4 regions of the Streptomyces sp. NPDC059567 genome follow, and region 2 is predicted to be linked to each of the others. Evidence: riboswitches for the same ligand, from Rfam matches in the RefSeq annotation. Region 2 holds a riboswitch; each other region holds the start of a gene.
The links. Region 2 has a riboswitch for cobalamin ahead of metE (5-methyltetrahydropteroyltriglutamate--homocysteine S-methyltransferase). Riboswitches for the same ligand answer to the same signal wherever they lie in the genome.

Region 1 (5,186 bases), on a different contig from region 2:
CCGGGGTTGCGGGGCGACCACATCGTGGACAGAACCGCGTCCGGAGAGGCTAAGCGGAATGTCCGAACACGGTTAGAGTCACCATGCAGCCCGACCCAGTTCACCTTCCGTTCACTCAGGTTGCCTACGTTCGTCCAGCCACTGACGTCAAACGATTGCCTGGGTAAATGGAACACATCACGCTGCTGCTCGCGATTGTGGTCGTGACAGCTCTCGTGTTCGATTTCACGAACGGTTTCCACGACACCGCCAACGCGATGGCGACGACCATCTCGACCGGTGCCCTCAAGCCCAAGACGGCGGTGGCCATGTCCGCCGTGCTCAACCTGGTCGGTGCGTTCCTGTCCGTCGAGGTCGCCAAGACGATCTCCGGCGGGATCATCAACGAACAGGGCATTCGTACCGAAGTGATCTTCGCGGCGCTCGTCGGCGCCATCCTGTGGAATCTGCTGACCTGGCTCATGGGTCTGCCGTCCAGCTCCTCCCACGCCCTCTTCGGCGGTCTCATCGGCGCGGCCGTGATGTCGGCCGGCTGGTCGGCCGTCAACGGCGGCACCATCGTCACCAAGGTGCTCATCCCCGCGATCGCCGCGCCGCTCGTCGCCGGCCTCGCCGCGATGGCGGCCACCAGGCTCACCTACAAGATCGCCTCCAGGACCGCCGAGAAGTCCACCGCCAAGGGCTACCGGGCCGGCCAGATCGCCTCCGCCGGTCTCGTCTCCCTCGCGCACGGCACCAACGACGCGCAGAAGACCATGGGCATCATCACCCTGGCGCTGGTCACCCAGGGTGTCGTCGCCCCCGGCTCCAACCCCCCGATGTGGGTCGTCGTCTCCGCCGGTGTCGCGATCGCGCTCGGCACCTACCTCGGCGGCTGGCGCATCATCCGCACCATGGGCAAGGGCCTCACCGACCTTCAGCCGCAGCAGGGCTTCGCCGCGCAGACCAGCGCCGCCACGGTCATCCTGGCCTCGTCCAACCTGGGCTTCTCCCTCTCCACCACGCAGTCCTGCTCCGGCGCCGTGATGGGCGCGGGTCTCGGCCGCAAGGGCGGTGTCGTCCGCTGGTCGACCGCGACCCGGATGTTCGTCGCCTGGGGTCTGACCCTGCCCGCCGCGGGTCTGGTCGGCGCCGGCGCCGAGTTCCTCACCAAGCAGGGCGGCGGGGGCGTCGCGACCGTCGCCGTCCTCCTCGTCGCCGGCTCGAGCGTCATCTGGGCGCTGTCGCGCCGCAAGCCCGTGGACCACAACAACGTCACCGCGGACGACCTCGACGCCGAGCCCGCGGGCGTCGTCACCACCGCGATCGCGGCCGTCACCCCGCCGCCGGCCGGTTCCGTCGCCTCCGTCGCGGACGAGGACCTCAAGACCACCATCCCCTCGCCGGCCCCCACGGACCCGGCAGCCCCCACGGCCCCCGCGGCCGCGGTGTAAGGAACGAACGACATGAAGATCGACTGGGCAGCTCTCGGCTCCGTCTTCGGAGTCAGCCTCGTGGCGACCGTCGCCCTCGTGGGCCTGTTCACCCTCGGCATCGTCGGCCTCTCCAAGCAGGAGCAGGCCGCCTCCCAGGGAGGCTCCGCCGCCCTGGCGCGCACCGGCGCGTACGCCTGCTTCGCGCTGTGCGCGGCGGCCGTCGCGTACGGCATCTATCTGATCGTCGTCTGACGACGGTCCCGCTTCGACGGACGGGCGGTCGCACCTTCGGGTGGGACCGCCCGTCCGTCGTTCCTGTGGTGCTTCGCACACTGTCCCGCCGCAGGTCAAACGTGAGTTGACGGGTGTTCGCACAGCGTGGTGGACTTCCGGGGCCATTACGGCGGCAGCAGAGGAAGTCCGGTGCGAATCCGGCGCGGTCCCGCCACTGTGACCGGGGAATCGATCCCCCGGGAGCCAGGAACTCTCGCCGCCGGTCACGTCGAGCCAGGGCGCGGACCCTGAGTGAGGACACAGCGCCATGCCCGGCCGCACTGCAGCCACAGGTGTATTCGCTTACGGCGCCGCCGCCGGTCTGGCCGCGGACCTGATCATCGGCGACCCCCGCCGCGGCCATCCGGTCGCCGCGTTCGGGCGTGCCGCCGGCTCCGTCGAGAAGATTCTCCGGCGCGACCACCGCGGGTGGGGCGCGCTGCACACCGCCGTCTGCGCCGGTGGCGCCACCGCGATCGCGGCGCTGGCCGCCCGTACCGTACGTGACCGCCCCGGAGCCGCCGTCGCGCTGACCGCCGCCTCCGTCTGGGCCGTCGTCGGCGGCACGACCCTGGGCCGGGAGGCCCGCGCCATCGGCGGGGCCCTGGCGGCCGGGGACCTGGAGGTGGCCCGCGAGCGGCTGCCGCATCTGGTGGGGCGCGATCCGCAGTCCCTGGACGGTCCGGCGATGGCCCGCGCGGTGGTCGAGTCCGTCGCCGAGAACACCTCCGACGCCGTCGTGGGCGCCCTGGTCTGGGGCGCGGTCGCCGGGGTTCCGGGGCTGGTCGGCTTCCGGGCCGTGAACACGCTGGACGCGATGGTCGGCCACAAGTCCCCGGCGTACCGGCGCTTCGGCTGGGCCTCGGCCCGGCTCGACGACGTCGCCGGCTGGCCGGGCGCCCGGCTGACCGCCGTGCTCGCGACGGTGGCCGGTGGCGACCCGAAGGGGGCGGTGAGGGCATGGCGGCAGGACGCGGCCAAGCACCCGAGCCCCAACGCCGGTCCGGTGGAGGCGTCCTTCGCGGGGGCGCTCGGCGTCCGGCTCGGCGGGACGCTCTCGTACGGCGGACGGGTCGAGCACCGGCCGGTGCTGAACGGGGAGGGCCGGGCCGTGGAGGTCGGGGACATCGAACGGGCGGTGCGGCTCTCGCGCCGGGTCACCGCGCTGACGCTGGCGGTGTGTGTGGGTGGACGGATCGCGGCGGGCGCGATGAAGCGGAGGAAGGCATGAGAGGCGGGGGGCTGCTGGTCGCGGGGACCACGTCCGACGCGGGCAAGAGCGTCGTCACGGCGGGCATCTGCCGCTGGCTGGTCCGGCAGGGTGTGAAGGTCGCGCCGTTCAAGGGCCAGAACATGTCCCTGAACTCCTTCGTGACGCGCGAGGGCGCGGAGATCGGCCGGGCGCAGGCCATGCAGGCACAGGCGGCCCGTGTCGAGCCGACCGCGCTGATGAACCCCGTGCTGCTGAAGCCGGGCAGCGACCGCTCCAGCCAGGTCGTCCTGATGGGCAGGCCGGTGGGCGAACTGAGTGCCCGCGGCTACCACGGTGGACGCCAGAAAGAGCTCTTCGAGCCCGTGCTGGCGTGCCTGGAGGAGCTGCGGGGCACGTATGACGCCGTGATCTGCGAGGGGGCGGGCAGTCCGGCCGAGATCAACCTGCGGCGCACGGACATCGTGAACATGGGCATCGCACGGGCGGCGCGGCTGCCGGTGCTGGTGGTCGGCGACATCGACAGGGGCGGGGTGTTCGCCCAGTTCTTCGGCACGACGGCGCTGCTCGCGCCGGAGGACCAGGAGCTGATCGCGGGCTATCTCGTGAACAAGTTCCGGGGTGACGTGACCCTGCTGGAGCCGGGCCTCGACATGCTGCTCGGGCTGACCGGGCGCCGGACGTTCGGTGTGCTGCCGTACGCGCACGGGCTCGGCATCGACGAAGAGGACGGCCTGCGGGTCTCACTGCGGGGCACCGTCCGCGAGTCGGTCGTCGCGCCGCCGGTCGGCGAGGACGTGCTGCGGGTCGCCGTCTGCGCCGTGCCGCTGATGTCCAACTTCACCGACGTGGACGCGCTGGCGGCCGAGCCGGGCGTGGTGGTGCGCTTCGTGGACCGGGCCGAGGAACTCGTCGACGCGGACCTGGTGGTCGTCCCGGGCACGCGCGGCACGGTCAAGGCGCTGGCCTGGCTGCGGGAGCGCGGCCTCGCCGACGCGATCGCCCGGCGCGCAGCGGAGGGCCGGCCGGTACTCGGCATCTGCGGCGGCTTCCAGGCGCTCGGGGAGCGGATCGAGGACGAGGTCGAGTCGAAGGCCGGCACCGTCGACGGGCTCGGACTGCTGCCCGTACGTATCCGGTTCGCGCCCGAGAAGACGCTGGCCCGGCCGGTCGGCGAGGCGCTCGGCGAGCCCGTGGAGGGGTACGAGATCCACCACGGCATCGCGGACGTGCGGGGTGGGGAACCCTTCCTGGACGGCTGCCGGGTCGGCGCCGTCTGGGGCACCCACTGGCACGGCTCCCTGGAGAGCGACGGCTTCCGCCGGGCGTTCCTCCGGGAGGTCGCGGCCGCGGCCGGACGGCGGTTCGTCCCGGCCCCCGACACGTCCTTCGGCGCGCTCCGCGAGGAGCAGCTGGACCGTCTGGGCGACCTGATCGAGGAACACGCGGACACGGACGCGCTGCTGCGCCTGATCGAGAACGGCCCGCCGAACGGGCTGCCGTTCATCCCGCCGGGCGCGCCGTGAGGGCGGGCCCGCACATGAGCGAACGTCAGCGACCCGACCTTGAAGGAGTGACCACCCGATGAGCACCCGGTATCCGTTCACCGCCGTCGTCGGCATGGACGACCTGCGGCTCGCGCTGCTGCTGAACGCGGTGAGCCCGGCGGTGGGCGGTGTCCTCGTACGCGGTGAGAAGGGGACCGCCAAGTCGACCGCCGTGCGGGCGCTCGCGGATCTGCTGCCGTCGGTGGCGGTGGTCGCCGGGTGCCGGTTCAGCTGCGACCCGGGCGCGCCCGATCCGCAGTGCCCGGACGGGCCGCACACCGAGACGCCCGGGGCCGCCCGCCCCGCGCGGATGGTCGAGCTGCCCGTCGGCGCCTCCGAGGACCGGCTCGTCGGTGCCCTGGACATCGAGCGGGCGCTCGCCGAGGGCGTGAAGGCCTTCGAGCCCGGGCTCCTCGCGGACGCGCACCGCGGGATCCTCTACGTCGACGAGGTCAACCTCCTCCACGACCACCTGATCGACCTGCTCCTCGACGCCGCCGCCATGGGCTCCTCGTACGTCGAGCGCGAGGGCGTCTCCGTACGGCATGCGGCCCGCTTCCTGCTCGTCGGCACGATGAACCCCGAAGAGGGCGAGCTGCGGCCGCAGTTGCTGGACCGCTTCGGTCTCACCGTCGAGGTCGCCGCCTCCCGCGAGCCCGAGCAGCGGGTCGAGGTCGTGCGCCGCCGGCTCGCTTTCGACGACGACCCGGCCGCCTTCGCCGCCCGCTGGGCCGACGAGGA
Region 2 (5,186 bases):
CTCCGTGCAGGGTGGCCCCGGGTGTCGCCCAGGCGGTCGCCAGGGTGAGCAGTCGCCCGTACGAGAGGCTGAAGTTGGCCGGTGCGGTGACGGGGGCGAGGTCGGTCCACAGCGCGGTGCGGGCGGCGCCGCGGTCCAGGGTGGTCCATGCCGTCGCCGCCGAGGTGTTCAGGGCGGCGAGTGCGGTGGCGTAGACCGGGTCGGTGGGGTCGATGGCGCCGCCGGTGGCCAGCTCGGCGGCGCGGGCTCTCAGGGCGTCGAAGGGATCGGTCGTCGCACCGGTGGTCCCGGCGCGCGCCTCGCCCGCGCCCGCGGCGAGCGGGAGGAGGAGGGCGCCGATGCCGGCGGCGAGCAGGGTGCGTCTGCGGGGAGTGAGGTCGTGCATGGCGGTCCCTCCCGGACGGGGCGTCAGTCGGTCAGCGTGCTGGGGTCGACGGGTGGCGTGGGCAGGTTCAGCGCGGCGAGTTCGGCCCGGCCCGTGGCGTCGATGGGGAAGGCCCAGCGGTCGAGGAAGAAGGCGGTGAGGTCATGGCCGGCGACCCGGCTGGAGTACGTGGCGAGCGCGCGGTAGCGCTTCGCGGTCTCGGTCCAGTCGGACTGCGGGTTCTCCTCGCGGACCAGCTTGTGCAGCCGGGGCCAGAAGTCCTCGCCGAAGGCGAGTTCCAGCTGACGCAGCGGGACGAGCTTCTCGTACGCGCCGAACGACCTCTCGTACGCGAGCCCGGCGGTGCCGAACTTCGCCTGCGCCGACCGGAAGTGGTTCAGCCCGGTCTTGGGGTCGACGGTGAGGAGGTTCGACGGTTGGCCGAGGCTGCGCTGCGCCGCCAGGGAGTAGATGTTCACGGTCACCTCGGTGAGACCCGAGGGCTTGTACGCCATCTGCTGGTGCAGGTGCCCGAGCTCGTGGTAGAGCCCCCAGCCACGGGTGCGCAGGCCCTCGACGGTGGTCAGCCGGTCGAGGTAGGCGCGGGGGAAGCCGTTGTAGCCGTGGGTGGCGTAGGCGCCGACGCCGGTGGGGACCTTGGAGACCTCGGTGAAGTGGTACGGGCCGGCCTTGCGGCGGTGTGCCGGGGAGCTCCCGTCGAGACCGCTGATGGCGGCATGCGAGGCGATGACGGTCTCCAGGAGCCGCAGGAGCGCGTCGTGGTCCTCGTTCCGGTGGAGCAGGGCGCCCTCCCGCGTGAGGGTGAGGATCGTGTGCGGCGCCGTCAGCTCCACGTACGGGACGTCGGTGAGCGCGTCCAACCGGGCCTGGTAGTCGGCCTCGGAGGTGCGGCCCAGGGCGAACGTGGGCATGGGCACGGCCCCGGAGCGGAACCGGACCCCCGCGCGCTCGCCGTCACCGGCGAGCGTCAGGTAGACCGGACCGCCGTGGGGATCGACGACGGTGTTGGCCCCGGGCTTGAGCGTGTGGGCGCGCGGCTCGGTGAGCGTGCCGTAGTAGTCCCAGAGGCCGATCCACAGGGTCGGCACGAGGCCGTCGTACGGCAGGACGTTGAGCGTGACCTCGGCGCCCGGCGGCGCGTACAGGCCGGTCGCGTGGAACTCGCTGCCGCGCAGCGCCTGGGCGAGCCGGAGCCGCTCGCTCTCGGCGGCGGGGCGTGCGGTCACGGTGACCGTGCACGCATGGCCGCCGGCGGTGGTGGCGGTCGCCGCGCGGGCCGGAGCGGTGCCCAGCAGGCCGACGGTGCCGGCACCGGCCAGGCCCGCGAGGACGGAACGACGGTTGAGCGCAGGGAGGTGGGGCATCCGGTCTCCTCGGAGAGGGGCAAGGGCCTGGCCTCTGACTGCCCGACAGGATGTAAGCGGTTGCTATGCCGAGGCAAGAGAAGACGCAAAGTTTCTAGGGGTTTCTATGAACCCGAAGGGATCCAACGGAGATTTGGGTAGGTAAACGTTCTCATCCCAAGGCCCTCCCCGGCGCTCAGCCCTGCTCTCGCCCCTGCTTCACGCGGTGCGGGTGCGCCGGGTGCGCGGCGCCTTCGGCGGAGCCACCGAGTCGCGCACCACGATGTGCGTACCCAGCCGGTGCACCCCCGTCGTGGGAGCCCGCCAGGCGTCGTCACCGTCGTCGCCGTCGTCCCCGGGCGTCGCGAGCCGCACGGCCTGCCGGCCCATCTCCTCCAGAGGGATGTGCACGGTGGTCAGCCTCGGACGCATCTCCTGCGCCACGGGCACATCGTCGTAGCCGACGAGGGAGACGTCCTCCGGGATCCGGGCACCCGCCTCCTCCAGCGCCTGCGCCGCGCCCGCCGCCACGATGTCGTTGGCGGCGAAGATGGCGGTGAAGTCGAGCCCCTCGCCGAGGAGTTCGACCATCCGGCGATAGCCGAAGCCCCTGCTGAAGGCACCGGTGTGCACCAGACCGGCGTCGGGCGTCACGCCGCGCAGTTCGAGGGCCCTGCGGTATCCGGCGAGGCGGTCCAGCGTGGTCGAGACGGCGGGCGGGCCGCCGAGGTAGAGGATCCGGCGGTGCCCTTGCGTCAGCAGATGGTCGGTGATGGCGAACGCGCCGCCCTCGTTGTCGTACTCCACCGCCGCCGCGGGGACCCGTCCCCCCAGCGAGGGCCGGCCGCACAGCACCAGGGAGGAGCCGCCCGCGTGCAGTTCCTCCGCGCGGCGGGTGAGTTCCGCGGTGTAGGCGCGGTCCACGACGCTCCCCCCGACCAGCACGACCACGTCGGCACGCTGCTCGTGCAGGAGGTCGACGAAGGCCAGTTCGCGCTTCGCGTCGCCCTGCGTGCAGCAGACCAGACAGAGCCGGCCCGTGCGCGCCGCCTCGCGCTCCACACCGCGCGCGATGTACGCGAAGAAGGGGTCGACGATCTCGCTGACGATGATCCCCACGGTGCGGTTGGAGGTGCCGGCCAGGGCGCGAGCATGCGCGTTCACGACATAGCCGAGCTCCCGCATCGCGCCCTCGACCCGGTCGCGGGTCGCCTGCGCCACGGGATAGTTGCGGTTCAGCACCCGTGAGACGGTCGCCGTCGACACGCCGGCGAGCGCGGCCACCTCCCGGATGGTCGCGCGCCGCGAATCCCCCGCCGCCACCTGCCGAGCACTCCCGTCCATCGGTGCCGCCTCCTCACGTGCGGCTGGAGCCTATACGAACTCCGTCGCCGTCGTTCATGGGAGCTGAACGAGGCCGCCCCGAGGAGCGGGTTCGGCACTGATCGGGTCGCGCCCCACGGCCCCTCGCAGCGGGTGTGTCTCGTTTCACCGTCCGGAATATGAGCCGATCGCGTCGTTCCCTGCCCGCGCGGTACGCTGCCCGGGCAGCTGGTTCGCCCCGTCAGCCAGGCGGGACGCGTCGTAAGAGGGAACCCGGTGGGAATCCGGGACTGCCCCGCAGCGGTGAGCGAGAACGACCGCCGTCATACGCACTGGGCCCGTGAGGGCCTGGGAAGCGACGGCCAGTAGGTGTCTCGTACGGCTTCCGTACGAGACGTGCTCGCGAGTCCGAAGACCTGCCCGCTGCCCGCACGCGACCGTTCGCGTGCGGTGATCCCGGTGACCTCGTGGGCGGGTCGGCGTGCACAGCAGGGCGGATCGGCCGCGCGTACCTCGATGTACGCCCCGGCGGTGGTCCGTCCGGTTCGTCACCCCTCGCTCGCGGCTCTCCGGGTCTGTCTCACGACACGCAAGCTCGCGAAGGAGAGTTACGTGACAACCGAGTCCGCGGCAGCACGGGCCACCGTCCACGGATACCCCCGCCAGGGTGGGAACCGGGAACTGAAGAAGGCCGTCGAGGGGTACTGGAAGGGCCGCGTCACCGCCGATGCCCTCCGGGAGACCGCCCGTGAGCTGCGCAGGAGCAACTGGGAGCAGCTCGTCGACGCCGGCGTCCACGAGGTCCCGACCGGCGACTTCTCCCTCTACGACCACGTCCTCGACACCAGCGTCATGGTCGGCGCGGTACCCGCCCGTCACCGCGCCGCCGTCGAGGCCGACGCGCTCGACGGGTACTTCGCGATGGCCCGCGGCACCCAGGACGTGGCGCCGCTGGAGATGACCAAGTGGTTCGACACCAACTACCACTACCTCGTCCCCGAACTGGGTCCCGACAGCGCCTTCAGTGCCACGAGCGACAAGCAGGTCGCGGAGTTGAAGGAGGCCCTCGCGCTCGGCCACTCGGCCCGCCCCGTCCTGGTGGGACCCGTCACGTACCTGCTGCTGGCCAAGCCGGCGCCCGGTGTCGCCGAGGACTTCGAGCCGCTCACCCTGCTGGACCGGCTGCTGCCCGTGTACGCCGAGGTGCTCGCGGACCTGCGCGCGGCGGGCGCCGAGTGGGTGCAGCTCGACGAGCCCGCCCTCGTCCAGGACCGCACCCCCGCCGAGCTGAACGCCGCCGCCCGCGCCTACCGCGAGCTCGGCGGCCTGGCCGACCGGCCGAAGCTGCTGGTCGCCTCCTACTTCGACCGGCTGGGCGAGGCGCTGCCCGTGCTGGCGAAGGCCCCCGTGGAGGGACTCGCGCTCGACTTCACCGATGCCGCCGCCGCGAACCTCGCGGATCTCGCGGCGGTGGGCGGCCTGCCGGGCAAGCGGCTGGTCGCCGGCGTCGTCGACGGCCGCAACATCTGGATCAACGACCACCAGAAGTCCCTCACCACCCTCGGCACCCTGCTCGGCCTCGCCGATCAGGTCGACGTCGCGGCGTCCTGCTCGCTGCTCCACGTCCCGCTGGACGCCGCGGCCGAGCGGGACATCGACCCGCAGATCCGCCGCTGGCTCGCCTTCGCCCGCCAGAAGACCGCCGAGATCGCCACGCTCGCGCGCGGCCTGTCCCAGGGCACCGGCGCGATCGCCGCCGAACTGGCCGCCAATCGCGCCGATCTGGCCTCCCGGGCAAGCTCGGCGATCACCAACGACCCGGCCGTACGGGCGCGCACTGCCGCCGTCACCGAGAGCGACACCCGCCGCGCCCAGCCCTACGCCGAGCGCGCCGCCGCGCAGCGGGCCCACCTGGGCCTGCCGCCGCTGCCGACCACGACCATCGGCTCCTTCCCGCAGACCGCCGAACTGCGCACCGCACGCGCCGATCTGCGCGCCGGATGGCTCGACAAGGCGGGTTACGAGGAGCGGATCGAGGCCGAGATCCGCGAGGTCATCGCTTTCCAGGAGAAGACCGGTCTCGACGTCCTCGTGCACGGCGAGCCCGAACGCAACGACATGGTCCAGTACTTCGC
Region 3 (5,186 bases), on a different contig from region 2:
CGGGCCGTCAGCTCGTCCTCCGGCAGCGTGCCGGGGATGATCGTCAGGACCTCTTCCGCCTCGCACAGCGGCTCGCCGAGCCGCGCGGCGGCCGCGCTGACGGAGGTGACGCCGGGGATGACGGTGGTGTCGTAGCGGTCCGCGAGCCGCTTGTGCATGTGCTGGTACGAGCCGTAGAAGAGCGGGTCGCCCTCGGCGAGCACGGCGACGGTGCGACCGGCGTCCAGGTGGGCGGCGAGACGGGCCGCGGCCTCCTCGTAGAAGTCGTCGAGCGCGCCGCGGTAGCCGCCGGGGTGGTCGGTGGTCTCCACTGTGAGCGGGTACATGAGCCGCTCCTCGATGTGGTCCTCGCGGAGGTGCTCGGCGGCGATGGAGCGCGCGATGGAGCGGCCGTGGCGGGCCGAGTGGTAGGCGACGACGTCGGCGGACGCGATGGCCTTCACGGCGGCGACCGTCATCAGGTTCGGGTCGCCGGGGCCGAGGCCGACTCCGTACAGCTTGCCGGGGGCGTCGGCGCTCATGCCTGGATCTCCGCTTCCGTCGCGATGGCGTTGATCGCGGCCGCGGTCATCGCGCTGCCGCCGCGCCGGCCCCGTACGACGAGGTAGTCGAGGCCCAGGGTCTGGGCGGCGAGGGCGTCCTTGGACTCGGCGGCGCCGATGAAGCCGACCGGTATCCCGAGGACGGCGGCCGGGCGGGGCGCGCCCTTCGCGATCATCTCCAGGAGGTGGAAGAGGGCGGTGGGCGCGTTGCCGATGGCGACGACGGAGCCTTCGAGGCGGTCGCGCCAGAGTTCGAGGGCGGCGGCGCTGCGGGTGGTGCCGAGCTCGGCGGCGAGGGCGGGCACGGCGGGGTCGGAGAGGGTGCAGACCACGTCGTTGTCGGCGGGCAGGCGCTTGCGGGTCACTCCGCTGGCGACCATCTGCGCGTCGCAGAGGATGGGTGCGCCGGCGCGCAGGGCGGCGCGGGCGCGGGAGACGACCTGCGGCGAGTAGGCGAGGTCGCGGACGAGGTCGGTCATGCCGCAGGCGTGGATCATGCGGACCGCGACCGTGGCGACGTCGGCGGGCAGATCCGCGAGGTCCGCCTCGGCGCGGATCGTGGCAAAGGACTGGCGGTAGATCTCCGCGCCGTCCTTCTCGTAGGCGAACATCGTGTCGTTCTCGCTCATCTCGTTGTGCGGGCCGTTGCGACTGCTTCGGTCAGGGAGGTACGGGGGGTGGGGCGGCCGTCCACGAGGTAGGTGCCCTCGGCGGTGGCGAGGACGTCGACCCAGGTGCCGGGGGCGCCTTGGGGGTGGCCGCACCGGCGCTCGCACCCGGAGAAGTGGACGGGGAGGCCGGGCGCGCCGGGTACGGCGTCGGCGCGGACGTCGGCGAGGGACTTGGCGCAGCCGGGCCGCCCGGTGCAGGCGCCGACGCCGACCCAGGGGTCGTCGGGGCGGGTGATCAGCCCGGCCGCGTCCAGCGCGGGGAGCCGGGTGCGGGAGGCCCCGACGACGACGGCCCCGCGCCAGGGCGTGAGCCGTACCTCGTCGGCGGGCAGCAGCGCGCGGAGCTGGGCGGCGGTCAGCCGCCCGAGCGGCGCGAGCACGTGCAGCGCGTTCCCGCCGAGGGGTCCGGGCCGGGGCGGCGCGGCATGCGGCAGCGGTGGTGCGGGGACGACGGGATGGGCGTCGACCCCGGCCCGCGCGAGCGCGGCGGCGAGGTCCGGCTGCTGCCCCTGGGGCAGCTCCCGCACCCGCCAGGCCCCGTTCCCGGCGTCGCGGGCAGCTTCGAGGAAGGCCCCGGCGGCGGCGAGCGCGGCGCGGGGGGCGTCGGCGGTGGCGACCCGGAAGACCCGGTCGCCCACCCGGAGCCGGACCGACCGCCCTCCTGCGATCAAGGTCACATCTCCGCCCAGCCGCGCCACGTCGCCGCGGCCGTCGTCCAGGGCGAAGAGGAAGCGGCCCGACAGGGCAGCCGTCCAGGGGGCCGCGCAGAGCAGCGCGTCCAGTTCGCGGGCCCACAACTGCACGTCCGCGTGGCCGAGTCCGTCCAGTCCCGCGGTCGGGGAGGCGACGATGTTGCGGACGCGTTCGTGCGTGGAGGAGGGCAGCAGGCCCGCCTCCGTCAGCCGGTCCGCCAGCTCCGCTCCGCAGCCCCCGTCGAGACCGCGCAGCTCCACGTTGCCCCGGGACGTGACCGCGACGCGGCCGTCGCCCAAAGACTCCGCCGCCGACGCCAGGGACTCGACCTGATGTGCCGTCAACAGCCCTGCGGGCAGGCGCAGTCGGGCCAGGCCGCCGTCGTCGGCGGGGTGCAGGCGCAGCGCGCCGGGGCAGGCATCGCCACGGTCCCGTATGAGAGCTTCGCCCCGGTTGGGCGTTGTGGGCGGGGTGGGCGGCATGGCGGCGAGCATACCCACGTGGATCCGGGCGACCCCTGGGGACGACCCCTGCCCGCCGTGAGCACGATCTACTATGCAGACGGCATGGGGTCCCAGGACCCCGGGGAGGAAGCCCGGTGAGAATCCGGCGCGGTCCCGCCACTGTGAGCCAGGTCGCACCCGCGGCCGGGTGAGTCAGGAACTCCTGCCGTCCATACGACCACCCGGGGCGCGGACAACCCCGAGGAAGGCCTGCGCACGCATGCGAATTCTGTTGCTGTCGCACTCCGACACCGACCTGCTCAGCGCCCGCGCGGCCGGCGGCCCCGTCGAGTACCGGTTCGCCAATCCCTCCCGCCTCGCCCTGGACGACCTGCCCGGGCTCCTGGACGGCGCCGACCTCGTCGTCGTCCGCCTCCTCGGCGGTCTGCGCGCCTGGGAAGAGGGCCTGCAGGCGCTGCGGACGGCGGAGAAGCCGCTGGTCGTGCTCTCCGGCGAACAGGCCCCCGACGCCCAGCTCATGGAGACCTCCACCGTCCCCGTCGGCGTCGCCACCGAGGCCCACGCCTACCTCGCGCACGGCGGCCCGGCCAACCTGGAGCAGCTGGCCCGCTTCCTCTCCGACACCGTGCTGCTCACCGGCCACGGCTTCGACGCCCCGGCCGCCGCGCCGACCTGGGGCCCGCTGGAGCGCACGCCCCGCACGACCGACGGCCCGACGGTCGCCGTGCTCTACTACCGCGCCCACCACATGAGCGGGAACACCGCCTTCGTCGACTCCCTCTGCGAGGCGATCGAGGACAAGGGCGCCCGGGCCCTGCCGCTGTACGTCGCGTCCCTGCGCGCCCCCGAGCCGGAGCTGCTCGACCGCCTGCGCGGTGCCGACGCGATCGTCACCACCGTCCTCGCGGCCGGCGGCACCAAGCCCGCCGAGGCGCAGGCCGGCGGCGACGAGGAGGCCTGGGACGCGGGCGCGCTCGCCGCCCTCGACGTACCGATCCTGCAGGCGCTCTGCCTCACCGGCTCGCGTTCGGCCTGGGAGGAGAACGACGAGGGTCTCTCCCCGCTGGATGCCGCCAGCCAGGTCGCCGTCCCCGAGTTCGACGGCCGGCTCATCACCGTCCCGTTCTCCTTCAAGGAGATCGACGAGGACGGGCTGCCCGCGTACGTCGCCGACACCGAGCGCGCCGCCCGCGTCGCCGGGATCGCGGTCCGCCACGCGCTCCTGGGGTACATCCCGAACGAGCGGAAGAAGCTCGCTCTGGTCCTCTCCGCTTACCCGACCAAGCACTCCCGGATCGGCAACGCGGTCGGCCTCGACACCCCCGCCTCCGCCGTCGCGCTGCTGCGCCGCCTCCGTGAGGAGGGCTACGACTTCGGTCCGGTCGAGGAGATCCCGGGCCTGGTCTCCGGTGACGGCGACGAGCTGATCTACGCCCTGATCGAGGCCGGCGGCCACGACCAGGACTGGCTCACCGAGGAGCAGCTGGCGAAGAACCCCGTCCGCATCCCGGCCGCCGACTACAAGCGCTGGTACGCCCAGCTCCCGGCCGAACTGCGCGAGGCCGTCGAGGAGCACTGGGGCCCGGCGCCCGGCGAGATGTTCCTGGACCGGTCCCGCAACCCGGAGGGCGACATCGTCCTCGCCGCGCTGCGGCGCGGGAACCTGCTGATCCTCATCCAGCCGCCGCGCGGCTTCGGCGAGAACCCGATCGCGATCTATCACGACCCCGATCTCCCGCCGTCCCACCACTACCTGGCCGCCTACCGCTGGATCGCGGCGCGCGCCGAGGACGGCGGCTTCGGGGCGGACGCGATGGTCCACCTCGGCAAGCACGGCAACCTGGAGTGGCTGCCCGGCAAGAACGCGGGCCTGTCGGCCGCCTGCGGCCCGGACGCGGCGCTCGGCGACATCCCCCTGATCTACCCGTTCCTGGTCAACGACCCGGGCGAGGGCACGCAGGCCAAGCGGCGCGTGCACGCGACGCTCGTCGACCACCTGGTGCCGCCGATGGCGCGCGCCGACTCCTACGGCGACATCGCGCGTCTTGAGCAGCTGCTCGACGAGTACGCGCAGATCTCCTCCATGGACCCGTCCAAGCTGCCCGCGATCCGCGCGCAGATCTGGACGCTGATCCAGGCGGCGAAGCTCGACCACGACCTGGGCCTGGAGGACCGGCCGGAGGACGACGGCTTCGACGACTTCCTGCTGCACGTCGACGGCTGGCTGTGCGAGGTCAAGGACGCGCAGATCAGGGACGGTCTGCACGTGCTCGGCGGGGCGCCGGTCGGCGAGGCGCGGGTGAACCTCGTGCTGTCGATCCTGCGCGCCCGGCAGATCTGGGGCGGTACGCAGGCCCTGCCGGGTCTGCGCGAGGCCCTGGGTCTGGACGAGTCGGCCGCGACCCGGACCACCGCCGACGAGGCGGAGGCGACGGCGCGCGAGCTGGTCGAGGCGATGGAGGCGGCGGACTGGTCCGTGGACGCGGTCCCGGCGGTCGCCGCCGCGTACGGCGCCGATGTCCAGGCCGTGCTCCGCTTCGCCTGTGAGCAGGTCGTCCCGCGGCTCTCCGCCACGACCGACGAACTCTCCCATGCCGTCCACGCGTTGGACGGCGGCTTCGTGCCCGCCGGGCCGTCGGGCTCGCCACTGCGCGGTCTGGTGAACGTGCTGCCGACCGGCCGGAACTTCTACTCCGTCGACCCCAAGGCCGTCCCCTCCCGTCTCGCGTGGGAGACCGGTCAGGCGCTCGCCGACTCGCTCCTGGAGCGCTACCGCTCCGACAACGGAGAGTGGCCGACCTCCGTCGGTCTCTCCC
Region 4 (5,186 bases), on a different contig from region 2:
CCGTTCGAAATGGTCTCGACGTGCCCCTCTATGGAGACGTGTTTCGCCGCCGTCTCCCTGTGACCAAGGTCACCTTGCTTGAAGAAGCCCGCGCCCAAGGCGCGGGCTTCTTGCCGTTCAGAAGCGAGCTCCGTCGTGCTGGCTCTCCCGCTCCCGTGACCCCCAGCGCACCCGCACCGCGAGCGACACCCCGGAGCTGCCGGACGACGACGAGGACATCAACGTCGGCGACGACGTCAGGGCGCCCGCGAAGAAGCGCCATCACCGGCCTGGTCGGCGAGGCTGCCGCCGGCTGGCCGCTGCTGGGGGTGACCTGGCAGCAGACCGACGGCGAGGACGGCCCGGTACTGGAGATCCGGGCGGAGACCAGCGACGGCGGCAACGACCTGGTCGGCCTGTGGCCCCTGGGCGAGGACGGCAAGCCCATCGGCCCGTACCAGGTGGTCCTGCGGGCAACCCCCGGCCAGCAGGCGCGAACCGTCCCCTATCCGCTGGGCTTCACACCGCCGCACCCGGCCAAGGGCGCCGCTGCCGAACGCAGTCGGTGGCTCGGAGTCCAGCCCAACTGAACCGGTATCGGCGGATCCAGTCCCCGGTGTCCCGCAGCGCGCACGGAGCTCCACCACAGCGATACCGGCCCGCGCTGCGGGATGCCGGGGCAGCGGGGGTCTGGGGGCCGGCGAAGGCCACCAGCGGCCACCGGGCTCGCCCACCGGCTTTCTCTCACACTCGCATTCCAGCTAGCGGAAATACTCGCTACCTGCATATCCGGCCGGGTACCAACAATGCTCGGGCAAGGAGGAGCCCCTGCTGCAGCGGCGCCTGGACCCGCGCGCGGTGTTGGGGTTGTCGATCGAGTCGAGGAAGCAGTCGGCCGCCGCGTGGACGGTGAGGGCCTTGCCGGTCGGCAGCTGGACGACGGTGGGCACCACAGCTCCTTGCTACAGATAACGGGGTCGCTTCGCGCAGCGCCCCCGGGGCTCCGCCGCAGGTGACGCAACCCAGTACCACGGGTATTTGGGCGTTATCTGTATCAGTTGACTCATGGGGCCACCCAGCCCCGAGACGCCCGACCCAGCTCGTCCTCGACGAGTTCGGCGCCGGCGCGGCACAGCAGCATCGTGTGCGGCACGTGATCAGTAGCGATCGGGGCGGTCGCCGCGCCTGCTGGTGGCCGACCGCGTCCCAGCCAGGGCCATTGTCAGTGGCCACCATCACGATGGAAGTTCGGACTAGCGGAACACACCGGGGGTAATGCCCCGGATCAACAGCGGCCCGTCGTGGCCGTGTGGCGAGCGGAGGCGGCATGCCCAACCGATACGTGCGGCTCGCAGGGTTCGACCGAAGGCTGGACCTGACCAAACCAGACCTCGGAGTTGCCGGTGGCGCCGCCCTCCTCGAGCAGCTTCTCGCCGACCGCCGATTGCCTGTGCCGGTCCGCGGACTCACGTGCGCAGAGGTGTGCGAGGAACGGGGCTTCACTGAGCCAATGTCGCTGTATCGGCGAATGGGCAAGCCCGTCGCCGCCCACATGCGCAGCGACGCGGAGGACCGGCACTACGGCGGCGGGGAGTCCGACGAGCACAAGGCTTACAAGGAGCGGGCCGTACGGGCTGCCGAGGAAGGCGGGCACACAGCCGTGCAGGAGCGGGCGAGCAAGGACCGCGCAATCCGCAGTGACGTCCTAATCCGCGGTGCGGACGGAGTACTTCTGGGATTCGAGTCGCAACTGTCACCACGCAACCCGCGCGAGATCAAGGCACGCGATGCGGCGGCCCGGCGGGCGGGGGTGCTGGATGCGTGGCAGACGGACAGCCAGGACATGGCGAGGGACATGACGGTGCCGTGGCTGCGTACCGACAGAGTCCCCCTAGAACTGATCATGAAGCGGGACTCTCCAATCCCGTTCCGAGGTGGTATCCGCCGCATCGAACTCGCCCGGTGTGACGAGCGGCTCCCAGGGCCATGCCCGAAGCAGCGGACAGGCAAGTGCGGGGGCTGGCACCCGACCATTCGCCCCGCCGAGCGTCCCTTCGATGAGTTCATCCGAGATGCCGCCTCCGGTCTGTACGTCCGGGCGGTGGTCAAGGTGAAGCGGACCGCGTTTGAGTTCTGGACCCCGGCAGCCGACCACAGTGCCTACCTCGACGCGACGCCGGACGAAGCGCCAGTCGCGATGCCGAGGCAACGACAGGTGAAGCGCCCGATGGAGGACGGCGATCCCACGTGCCGCGTCCAGCCCCCGGCCGTGGATGACCGGGACTCGGCACCGCTCCCGTACATCCCGCTGCCCCGTTCCCCGCAGCCTGCCCCGCTTGCCGCGGCGTCTGCGGGGGTCGTGTCAGTGGTGTACCGGGGGCAGTGCGGGGCTGGGGTGACACCGTGCGGAGCTCAAGCCCGTTTCTACGCGTGCGGCTGGCGGTGCGACGACCATCGGCCGTAGGCCAACTCCCGCCAGCCTCCGGGATGTTGTGCTGTCCCGAGGGTCAGCCAGGCTGCCGGTCGACTACTCAACAGGCGTGGCCGGGCCCAGGGGAGTCGTCGACGTTGTGGGGTCCGCCGGGACTGCCCGAACCCAGGGGCGAGCAGCAGCGCCAGGACCATCGCCACGGCCGCACCCGAAGCGATCGCCGCCGTCGCCGCGGCCGGCGGCACGCGCGGTGTGCTTGAAGACCGTGATGCCGACGGCGATGCTCACGACGAGGAGCAGGGCCGCCAGCGGCGCGATCTGAATGGTCACGAAGTCCTCCTGGCTGTCTCCGCCGGTGACGGCGGCAGTTCGTCTGCGCGCTCGCGCAGACCTCGCCCCTTCGTTGCAGAGACCCGGAGGCTGACAGCAAGAAAGCCCGATCCGATGTGGATCGGGCTTCAAGGCGATGTCCCGAAGCCCTCCCAGAAGGGCACGGGCGCGCGGACACGCTCGGGCACGTTCTGGATGGGCAGGTCCTCGGACTGACGCCTGAAGGCATACACCGTTGCGGGACAGTTCCGGATTCCCACCGGATTCCCCTGCGTCCAGGGCCCATTGTGCGGCTACGGGGGTGGCACAAGGGGGTCAGTGGTCATGTGGAGGCGGCCCGGCGCCTCATTCTTCTTCGGGTTCTGCGGCCGTGAGTCGCTGCTCGCTGAAGAAGTCCAGCTTTTTGCCGGACATGGACTCCTCATCCGGGGTGCGGAAGACGACCTTGCCGTAGAGGGCCTGCTGGCATATCAGCGACTGGTGGGTCGTGGACAGGCTGAGTGCCTGTCGGGCGTCCGAGGGCTCGGTGAACCACTGGCGGATGGCCAGGTACTGCCACCCATCAGAACCTGAGTGCTCGCCGTACACGATCCGGGTCAGCCCGTCGAGGACCTCCGTGTGGGAGAGCCCCTTACCCCCGCCGGCGGGGTCGGTGAACGAGACGGTCCACGACCACCGCTGTCCCTCCCGGAGCTCGACGTCCTCGGGGAAATCAGGCCCCCACCCCTTGAGGTACGCGGCGTCCGGCCCGATCACGGTTCGCCCCCACCTGACATCGCCGAATCCAGGAGGACGCGGTGAGGAAGCCCTCCGCGATCCGGCGCGTCTCCTCGTCGGTGATCAAGTGTTCTCCGCTCATGCTCCTCCTCGACCCAGCCGGTTCCTCCGGTGAGGACCCCTGCAGGCCATCGTCCTGCACCGAGCCGCGTCTCACGGGCCTTTCCGGGAAGACGGCCTGGGCGCGAACTGTGACCGCTCCGCTCCCGATCGACCCGCCGAACAGTCAGGGGATGCGGGTCACGGCGCCGGAGGTGAACCACTGCACGAGGGTGGCAGCGAGGTGGACCCCGGCCCGGGCCGCCTCCAGCGTCTCGTCCACGGTCGCGGTCTGCCCGCCGTGCCGGGACGTCTGGCCGTCCCACAGCGCGCGCATCAACGCCTCCGCCGGGGCGACGGCGTCGCCGGCCGCGGCCGGGATCGCGAAGACGAACTTGTGCCGGGCGCTCTTCAGCTCGCCGAGCATGGTGCCGAGCGTTGCCTTCGCGTGGTTCGGCTGAACGACGGCGTGCGCGGCCGCCTCGACGGCCTTGATGGACTCGCTGTACGCGCGCACCGGCTCCGGGCCGCGCCCGTACGCCGCCTGCCAGGCGGCCGCCAGGTGGTCGGCCGCGGAGCCGGCGGTCGGCTGGCCCGCCGCCTCGGCGATGGTCTGCCGCACCGCGTCCCGGACGGCCGGGGTCACCCGCTCCTCCAGCCCGTTGCGGGCGTCGTTGATCCGGTACGCCGACCCGCCGTCGTCGAGCGTCCGGCTGAGCTCTTGGAGTCCCTCCCATTTGGGCACCTCGGCGAGGAGGATCTGGTCCACCACGTCCAGCAGCTGCGCGCCGACGGCCCGCGCGAGCGCCGCCACGTAGAGCGGCGCGCCGTGCTCGTCCTGGAGAGAGACCAACCGCACGCGCACGCAGATGTCGCGAGCCAGCCTTTCTTGCCCGACGAAGCTGAGGCTGGAGCGGAGCACCCTCACCACCCATTCCTGGAGGGGTGCCATCAGGTGGTCGGGCATACCTTCGAAGGGCCCGTCGTGCCCGGAGGCCTCGGTGAGACCGGCGCGGACGGAGAAGCGCGGGCGCGGTGCGATCGTCATGACGGAACGGTAGCGGCGGGGGTGGTCGCGTCGGATAACCTCCCCTTATCCGACGCGACAAGAGGTATGAAACGGGCGCCGGTTGAGTGAAGGGGAACCGTAGTGATGAGCGAGTCCGGAGGGATGTCCGCAGCCGGGCAGACAGCGGGCGGCAGAGCGGCGGCCGCCGGAAGCGTCCCGGACCAGCGGAGGGCGTGGATGTCGCTCCGGCCGCGGAGCTCGGCCCCACGGCAGCTCGACTTCCCGCCAGTTCGCAACGGTCTCGACTACCTCGCCAGCGTTGTCGAGCACCTGGACGAGACCGAGTCTGAGGTGAGGCCGCGGGACGTGAAGTACGCCGTCCTCCATCTCCAGGCCGCGGTCGAGGTCCTGTTCAAGGCGCGCCTGCTCGCCGAGCACTGGACGCTCGTCTTCACCAACCCCGGCGACGCCACGCGCAAGGCCCTGGACGACGCCACCCTCAACAGCGTCTCGCCCGAGAAGGCGATCACCAGGCTGCGGACCATCGTCGGCGTCCCCATCTCCGACAAGGAACAACAGGCGCTCAAGAAGCTGACCGAGGACCGCAACAAGCTCCAGCAC

Region 1: linked by a shared signal. The riboswitch ahead of ACFVZW_RS27605 (cobalamin biosynthesis protein) and the one ahead of metE (5-methyltetrahydropteroyltriglutamate--homocysteine S-methyltransferase) in region 2 are both predicted to bind cobalamin.
Region 3: linked by a shared signal. The riboswitch ahead of cobN (cobaltochelatase subunit CobN) and the one ahead of metE (5-methyltetrahydropteroyltriglutamate--homocysteine S-methyltransferase) in region 2 are both predicted to bind cobalamin.
Region 4: linked by a shared signal. The riboswitch ahead of ACFVZW_RS19320 (hypothetical protein) and the one ahead of metE (5-methyltetrahydropteroyltriglutamate--homocysteine S-methyltransferase) in region 2 are both predicted to bind cobalamin.

The regions. Positions count from the first base shown of each region.
Region 1 is NZ_JBHWBS010000079.1:142-5,327, reverse strand. It holds gene ACFVZW_RS27615 (anion permease) at 168-1,433, shown strand; gene ACFVZW_RS27610 (hypothetical protein) at 1,446-1,667, shown strand; cobalamin riboswitch at 1,781-1,925, shown strand; gene ACFVZW_RS27605 (cobalamin biosynthesis protein) at 1,957-2,919, shown strand; gene ACFVZW_RS27600 (cobyric acid synthase) at 2,916-4,424, shown strand; partial or broken gene ACFVZW_RS27595 (ATP-binding protein) at 4,483-5,186, shown strand, end outside.
Region 2 is NZ_JBHWBS010000031.1:32,040-37,225, reverse strand. It holds gene ACFVZW_RS16585 (polysaccharide lyase 8 family protein) at 1-385, opposite strand, end outside; gene ACFVZW_RS16580 (M60 family metallopeptidase) at 409-1,749, opposite strand; gene ACFVZW_RS16575 (LacI family DNA-binding transcriptional regulator) at 1,948-3,072, opposite strand; cobalamin riboswitch at 3,264-3,490, shown strand; gene metE (5-methyltetrahydropteroyltriglutamate--homocysteine S-methyltransferase) at 3,664-5,186, shown strand, end outside.
Region 3 is NZ_JBHWBS010000065.1:31,222-36,407, reverse strand. It holds gene ACFVZW_RS25230 (precorrin-2 C(20)-methyltransferase) at 1-521, opposite strand, end outside; gene ACFVZW_RS25225 (precorrin-8X methylmutase) at 518-1,153, opposite strand; gene ACFVZW_RS25220 (cobalamin biosynthesis protein CobG) at 1,168-2,400, opposite strand; cobalamin riboswitch at 2,452-2,595, shown strand; gene cobN (cobaltochelatase subunit CobN) at 2,630-5,186, shown strand, end outside.
Region 4 is NZ_JBHWBS010000040.1:8,136-13,321, reverse strand. It holds gene ACFVZW_RS19330 (hypothetical protein) at 309-569, shown strand; gene ACFVZW_RS19325 (hypothetical protein) at 1,307-2,443, shown strand; gene ACFVZW_RS19320 (hypothetical protein) at 2,507-2,740, opposite strand; cobalamin riboswitch at 2,921-3,041, opposite strand; gene ACFVZW_RS19315 (hypothetical protein) at 3,086-3,496, opposite strand; gene ACFVZW_RS19310 (hypothetical protein) at 3,744-4,604, opposite strand; gene ACFVZW_RS19305 (serine/arginine repetitive matrix protein 1) at 4,710-5,186, shown strand, end outside.